DNA from 3 places in the Streptomyces cinereospinus genome. Region 1 is predicted to be linked to each of the others. Evidence: riboswitches for the same ligand, from Rfam matches in the RefSeq annotation. Region 1 holds a riboswitch; each other region holds the start of a gene.
The links. A riboswitch is a leader RNA that binds a small molecule or an ion and turns the genes downstream of it on or off. The one in region 1 is predicted to bind cyclic di-AMP.
Positions count from the first base shown of each region.

Region 2: linked by a shared signal. The riboswitch ahead of ACFF45_RS28390 (transglycosylase family protein) and the one ahead of ACFF45_RS02110 (C40 family peptidase) in region 1 are both predicted to bind cyclic di-AMP.
Region 3: linked by a shared signal. The riboswitch ahead of ACFF45_RS11830 (M23 family metallopeptidase) and the one ahead of ACFF45_RS02110 (C40 family peptidase) in region 1 are both predicted to bind cyclic di-AMP.

Region 1 is NZ_JBHMCY010000003.1:59,686-61,942, forward strand. It holds gene pcrA (DNA helicase PcrA) at 1-559, opposite strand, end outside; cyclic di-AMP (ydaO/yuaA leader) riboswitch at 1,215-1,384, shown strand; gene ACFF45_RS02110 (C40 family peptidase) at 1,393-2,257, shown strand, end outside.
Region 2 is NZ_JBHMCY010000071.1:26,552-28,808, forward strand. It holds gene ACFF45_RS28385 (transglycosylase family protein) at 1-458, shown strand, start outside; cyclic di-AMP (ydaO/yuaA leader) riboswitch at 645-824, shown strand; gene ACFF45_RS28390 (transglycosylase family protein) at 829-1,545, shown strand; gene eno (phosphopyruvate hydratase) at 1,809-2,257, shown strand, end outside.
Region 3 is NZ_JBHMCY010000017.1:93,317-95,573, forward strand. It holds gene ACFF45_RS11825 (tyrosine-protein phosphatase) at 1-381, opposite strand, end outside; cyclic di-AMP (ydaO/yuaA leader) riboswitch at 935-1,100, shown strand; gene ACFF45_RS11830 (M23 family metallopeptidase) at 1,105-2,103, shown strand.

The sequences.
Region 1 (2,257 bases):
GGGACATCAGGCGCTTGCTGTCGGCCGCGTCGTAGATCGAGAACGACGAGGTGAAGCCGAGCCTCTTGGACTCCCGGCGCAGGATGCGCACGCACGCGCTGTGGAAGGTCATCACCCACATCGCGTTCGCGCGCGGGCCGACGAGCTGCTCCACGCGCTCCTTCATCTCGCCCGCGGCCTTGTTGGTGAAGGTGATCGCGAGGATCTGCCCCGGGTGCACCCCGCGCTCGCCGAGGAGGTGGGCGATGCGGTGGGTGAGGACGCGGGTCTTGCCGGAGCCGGCACCGGCCACGATGAGCAGGGGGGAGCCGGAGTGGACGACGGCGGCGCGCTGGTTGTCGTTCAGCCCCTCCAGGAGCGCGGCGGCGTCCACGGCGGGGCGCGGGGCGCCGTCGCGGTAGTAGGCGTCCCGGTCCGGGGGCACGTCGTCGAACTTCCCGCCGAACAGATCGTCCGGGATCGGCTCCGGAGCGTGCTCGTCCTCGGGCGGCGGGGGCTCCTCGTGGGCCCGCGGGGCCTGGAGGTCCGCCAGGAAGCTGTCGTCAAAGAGGCTGCTCATCGCTCTCCGAGTCTAGGGTGCCCCACCGACAGCCCGCGGCCGCCCCGGAAACATCCCGGACCGGAACAGCGGACGATCGTGCGGGGAAGACCGACGATCTTGCCGCGGCGAGGCGGTGGGCCCCACCGCGGCGAGGCGGGCGATCCCGCCGCGGCGCCGAGGCCGGACGGCCACGGACGTAAGGCCGGCGACCGTACCGGCACAGACAGAAGCCGGCCTCGCGCGCGAGATGTGCCCCGGCCACGCACGTGAGGCCTGCGGTCACGCACGTGAGGCCCGGTCCGACCTTGCACGTGAGGCCCGCTCCGACCACCCACCGCACGACAGACCCGGCCACGCACCGCACGACGGACCCGGCCACGCATCACCCGGCAGACCCCGGCCGCACACCGCGACGCAGCCCACGGCCCCCACCGGCCACGCACGCGACGCAGACCCCTGCCCACACCACGAGGCGGGCACCGCCCGGCCGCCGCCGCGGCCGCCGGCCGCGCACGCTCACCGTCCGAACACGATCTCACGCGAGCCGTAACGACTGACTAAAGGTCACGAAAATGTATCGGGCATATCACCCACCAACCTTCACACGGGCCACACGAGTTGGCTACCGTTCCGGTCAGGCCGCACGACCCCCACCGGCGAACGTCGCCGGGCCGCGCGGCCTCCGCCGAGTCCGGTGCGCCCCAGGCAGCCGGAGCCGGGGACCCAACCGAATCTGGGGTGAATCGGCCCGCCTCCCTCCCCGGGAGCGGACCGTAGGGCAACCCTTCCGAACCACCCGCCCGAACCCGACAGCTAACCCGGTAGGCGGCAGATGGAAGGAGTCGCCTCCTTTGGCGTCGCACCGCAAGTCGCGCCCCGCCGGCGCGCGCGCAGCAGGTATACGGACCCCCGCACTCGCCACCGCCGCCCTCACGTCCGTGGCCCTGCTCTCCCAGACCGCCAACGCCGCCCCCTCGGCCGACGACAACCCGAGTCTCGAAGAGGTCGAGAAGAAGGTCGACGACCTCTACCGCCAGGCGGAGTCGGCCACCGAGAAGTACAACGCGGCCAAAGAACGGACCGCGAAGCAGCGCAAGCGCGTCGACACCCTCCTGGACGACGTCGCCCAGCGCGCGCAGCGGCTGAACGACGCGCGCGAGGAACTGGGGACGTACGCCGCCGCCCAGTACCGCACCGGCGGGTCCCTCCCCGAGACCGCCACCTTCCTGCTCGCCGACTCGCCGCAGGACTACCTCGACCGGACGCAGCTGATGGGCCGGCTGACCAGCCGCCAGAAGGACGCGGTCGACGAGTACTTCACCGAGCAGTCCGCGACGATGAAGAAGCGCCAGGAGGCCACCGAGAGCCTGACGACGCTCACCGAGTCGCAGAGCGACCTGCGGACGGCCAAGGCCACGGTCCAGCAGAAGCTCGCCGACGCGCGGGAACTGCTGTCGCGGCTGACCGCCGAGGAGAAGGCCCGCCTCGCGGCGATCGAGAAGGAGAAGCAGGAGGAGGCCGAGCGCAGGGCCGCCGAGCTCGCCCGGCAGCAGGCGGCGGAGCAGCGGCGCCTGGAGGCGGCGCGACAGGAGCAGGAGCAGGTGCAGGAGTCGGCGGGCGGCGGTTCCTCGACCGCGACCGGCGACCCGTCCGGTTCCGGGACGTCGGTGCCGGACTCCGCGTACGGCACCAAGGCGGAGAAGGCGCTCGCCTTCG
Region 2 (2,257 bases), on a different contig from region 1:
GATCCACCCCCTCGCCCGAACCCACCCAATCCTCCGAATCGGGCGCATTCCTCCCGTCCTCTCCGTCGGCTGACGTGCCGTCGAACACGCCGAGCACCTCGAACCTCACCGATACGGGCGCCCTGAGCGTCGGCCGGCACCGTGGTGGAAGCGCGAACGAAGACCTGGCCGGCGGCCGTGCCGGCGAGTCCGCCGGGCGGCATGCCTCGCGCGACGGCGCCACCGCCCGTGCGGCCGTCGAGGGCGCGTACACCGTCCGGGAGGGCGACAGCCTCTGGGGCATCGCCGACTCCCTTGGCGTGCAGGGCGGATGGTCCGCCCTCTATGCCGGGAACAAGGACTCCCTCGGCACCGACCCCGACCTCATCGTCCCCGGTCAGACGCTGGACATCGGCGTCGGGCAGGATGCCGGGCAGTCACCGGGACGAGCCGGACACCAGTCCGGAAAACGCCCCTAGGTGACGGGAGTTCATGTCACACTTCGAGCCGAATGTCCGATACGGCGAAAGTGTGGGATGAGTCTCAGAAATGCTGATCGTCTTTGATATCCGGCCGATCACCTGTCTACGGTCATGACCGCTCGCCAACGCGGGCCCCGGTTGCCGCAACGCCGAATCCTGCCAGCGGCCGTCCGGGAACAGTCGTCGCGTCAAGCGCCGTAGGCAGGAGCGGGGGACCCAAGGTAAGTGCCGGGCCCGGCGGTTGAGGAGACTCAGCGCCGGAACCGGCTAGGGGTGAAGCCACGCCTCCCACGGAGGTGTGGCCGGGCAACTCAACCGGCCCGAACCCGACAGCTCACCTCGCAGGCGTCGGTGAGGGGATCCAACCATGCTGTTCTCCAGCAAGGGCAAGCACCGTCGTCCGTCCAGGACCGTCCGCGCCATCGCCGCCGTCGGCGTCACCGGTGCCGCCGCCGTGGCCGCCCCGCTGGTGGCCGCCGGCAGCGCCTCCGCCGCCACCGCCGCCGAGTGGGACGCCGTCGCCCAGTGCGAGTCCGGCGGCAACTGGGCCATCAACACCGGCAACGGCTACTACGGCGGTCTGCAGTTCTCCGCGTCGACCTGGGCCGCGTACGGCGGCACGCAGTTCGCCGCCACGGCCGACCAGGCCGGCAAGGAGCAGCAGATCCAGATCGCCGAGAAGGTGCTCGCGGGTCAGGGCAAGGGTGCCTGGCCGGTCTGCGGCACGGGCCTGTCGAACGCCCCCTATGGCGGCGGCTCCACCCAGAGCACCGGGCAGAGCACGGAGCAGAGCGCCGAGCAGGGCACCGAGCAGAGCGCCGGCGCCGGCACGCGGGCGACCGAGGAGCAGCCGGCCTCCCGCTCGCAGGACCGCCCGGCCGCCGGGGAGACGGTCACCACGCCGGCCGGCGACAAGGTCGAGAAGGGTGACGGCGAGTACGAGGTCGTCGAGGGCGACACCCTCAGCACCATCGCCGCCGACCGCGACGTCCAGGGCGGCTGGGAGAAGCTGTTCGAGCTGAACAAGGACATCGTCGAGGACGCCGACCTCATCTACCCGGGCCAGCAGCTGCACCTGCAGTAGTCCGCCGCCGAGTCTCCCGTGCGGGCTCCCCCCGTCCCCACGGGCTCCCCGCCCCGGTGCGTGTTCCCCCGTACGCGCCAGGGCGGGGATTTCTTTGTGTCACTGTTGGGCATCGATGTCTTTGTTTGGTTCGGAAACAATTTACTCTCGGTTCCGTCCACGAGATGGGCGACCGGCTGGCCGATCGCACGGAGCCGGTTAGGCTCGTCTCGCAGAGCCGCTGCGGTCCTGCTCACCGCGTCACATCCACGAAGGAGATGCTCGTGCCGTCCATCGACGTCGTCGTAGCCCGGGAAATCCTGGACTCCCGAGGCAACCCCACGGTCGAGGTCGAGGTCGGCCTCGACGACGGCAGCACGGGTCGTGCCGCCGTCCCGTCCGGCGCCTCCACCGGCGCCTTCGAGGCCATCGAGCTCCGCGACGGCGACCCCGACCGCTACCTCGGCAAGGGCGTCGAGAAGGCCGTCCTGGCCGTCATCGAGCAGATCGGCCCGGAGCTGGTCGGCTACGACGCCACCGAGCAGCGCCTGATCGACCAGGCCATGTTCGACCTGGACGCCACCGACAACAAGGGCTCGCTCGGCGCCAACGCCATCCTCGGCGTCTCGCTCGCCGTCGCGCACGCCGCCTCCGAGGCCAGCGACCTGCCGCTCTTCCGCTATCTGGGCGGCCCGAACGCGCACCTGCTGCCGGTGCCGATGATGAACATCCT
Region 3 (2,257 bases), on a different contig from region 1:
CGAGGTGATCATCCGGCCGGCGGCCCTGCCGTCGGCGAGGATCCCGCGCAGGTGCTCCACGTCGCCCTCCCGGACCATCTTCCAGAACTCGGCGCCGTCCGCCGGGTCGGTCAGCGGCAGGTTGACGTTGCGCACGCCCGGCAGCCCGATGTCCGGGCCCTCCAGCTTCTGGTCCGCGGCGTTGCGGAAGTCGAAGACCGTGTGCAGGCCCAGCGAGGCCAGGAACGCGGCGTCCTCGGCGGTGGCGTGCGCGAGGTGGCCGCTGCGGTACAGCACTCCGTGCCGCACCCGGCGCCCGTCCACGGTCGGCAGTCCGCCCACGTCACGGAAGTTGCGCACTCCGGCCAGTTCGGGCTCGGTCGACGGCACCTGCTGCGTCACGGGGGCTCCCTCCCTCGGCCCCGTCGGCGCGGCTCGTCGACGGGCACGTCCACCTGCACGATACGGCACGAGATGCCGCCATCCTGTGTGGTCCACAGGCGGTCGCGGGGGAGTTCGGGCAGGCACATGCCCGTCGAGTGAACGGTGCGAATAGGGGCAAATCGCCGCAGGGGGGCGCGTCGCCGCGCCGTGGGCCGTGAGTGGAGAGGCGAGACGGTCTCGGCGTGGCTGTTATTCGCAAGTGTCATATCTGGGCCGCCTGTCCGAATTGGGCTATTTGCTCCAACTCTGTCTGATGTAAGGCCACCTGGGGCAGGGTCACGTGAGCAGCGTCATATCCGTGACCGAGCGTGGCTCGGCATGTTCACGTAATTCACATGCTCATCAAGGGTATTCAGGAGAAACACCCCTGCCGCAATGCACGGAGTGTGACCGGGATTCCGGTGAACGGATCACGAAAACGGCGTTGCGGCGGAACTCGTCGCTTGTCCCGCCGCGTCGCGGTCGCTTACGTTCCACACCGATCCGGACGGACGCCGAATCCTGCCGCCGCCCGGTGCCCGCGCTAACTCACCCGTGTTCGGCAGGAGCGGGGGACCCACAGGTAGAAACGCCTGTTCCGGTCTCCGGAACGGCTCGGGGTAAAGCCGCGTCCCGACGCGGCCGGGCATCTCCAGTCCGCACCCGACAGCTCACCTCGCAGGCGCCGGAGAGGAATTCGCCATGCCCGCGAAGGGTAAGCACCGCCGTCCGAAGACCCAGCGCTTCACCCGTTCCATCGCCGCCGCCGGAACCGGTGGCGCCGCACTCGCCCTGCCGCTGATGGGGGCCGCCGGCGCCCACGCCGCCACCCCCCAGTCCGCCACCCCCCAGTCCGCCGCGGACCAGGCCGTCCGGTCGGCCCCGGCCGAGCGGACGGCCGTCCGGCAGGCCGCCGCCGCGTCGGCGTCCGCCGCCGGGACGGACGTACGGACGTACGCGGTGAGGGCCGGCGACTACCTCGCGAAGATCGCCGAGGAGCAGCACGTCAGCGGTGGCTGGCAGCGGCTGTACGAGGACAACCGGGAGGTGGTCGGTGACGACCCGTCGCTCATCCACCCCGGCCTGAGGCTCACCCTCGGCCAGAAGGCCGCGGCGAGCGATGACAAGCGCTCGTCCGCTTCATCCCCTTCTTCCTCTTCCTCCTCGTCGTCCGCCCCGTCCTCCCCGGCCGAGTCGTCGGCGACGCGGCAGTCCTCGAAGCCCACGGACGAATCCGCCGCTCAGCAGGCCGGCTCCTCCCCGGCCGCGACCGGCGCCCAGGCCGCCGCCACCGGCTTCTCCGCCCCCGTGGAGGGCGCCGGCGTCGGCACCGCCTACCGCGTCGCGGGCAGCATGTGGTCCAGCGGCTACCACACCGGCGTCGACTTCGCCGCCCCCAGCGGCACCCCGCTGAAGGCCGTCGGCGCGGGCACGGTCGTCTCCGCGGGCTGGGCCGGCGCGTACGGCAACCAGGTCGTCGTCAGGCTCGCCGACGGCTACTACGCGCAGTACGCCCACCTGTCCGCGCTCTCCGTCTCCAGCGGCCAGAGCGTGACCGCGGGCCAGCAGGTCGGCCTGTCGGGTTCGACCGGCAACTCGACCGGCCCGCACCTGCACTTCGAGATCCGCACCACGCCGGACTACGGCTCGGACGTCGACCCGGTCGCCTACCTCCGCTCCAAGGGCGTCTCCGTCGGCTGACCCACCGCACCGCACGCACCGCCGAAGGCCGGTCCCCGATCCCCGGGGCCGGCCTTCGGCGTCCCGGTCACCGGGTCTTATTCCGTCATTGACCAATTCTTTGGCCGTGGCCTTTCTCACCGTCCGTCAACTCCGCCCTACGGTCGCGTAGGTC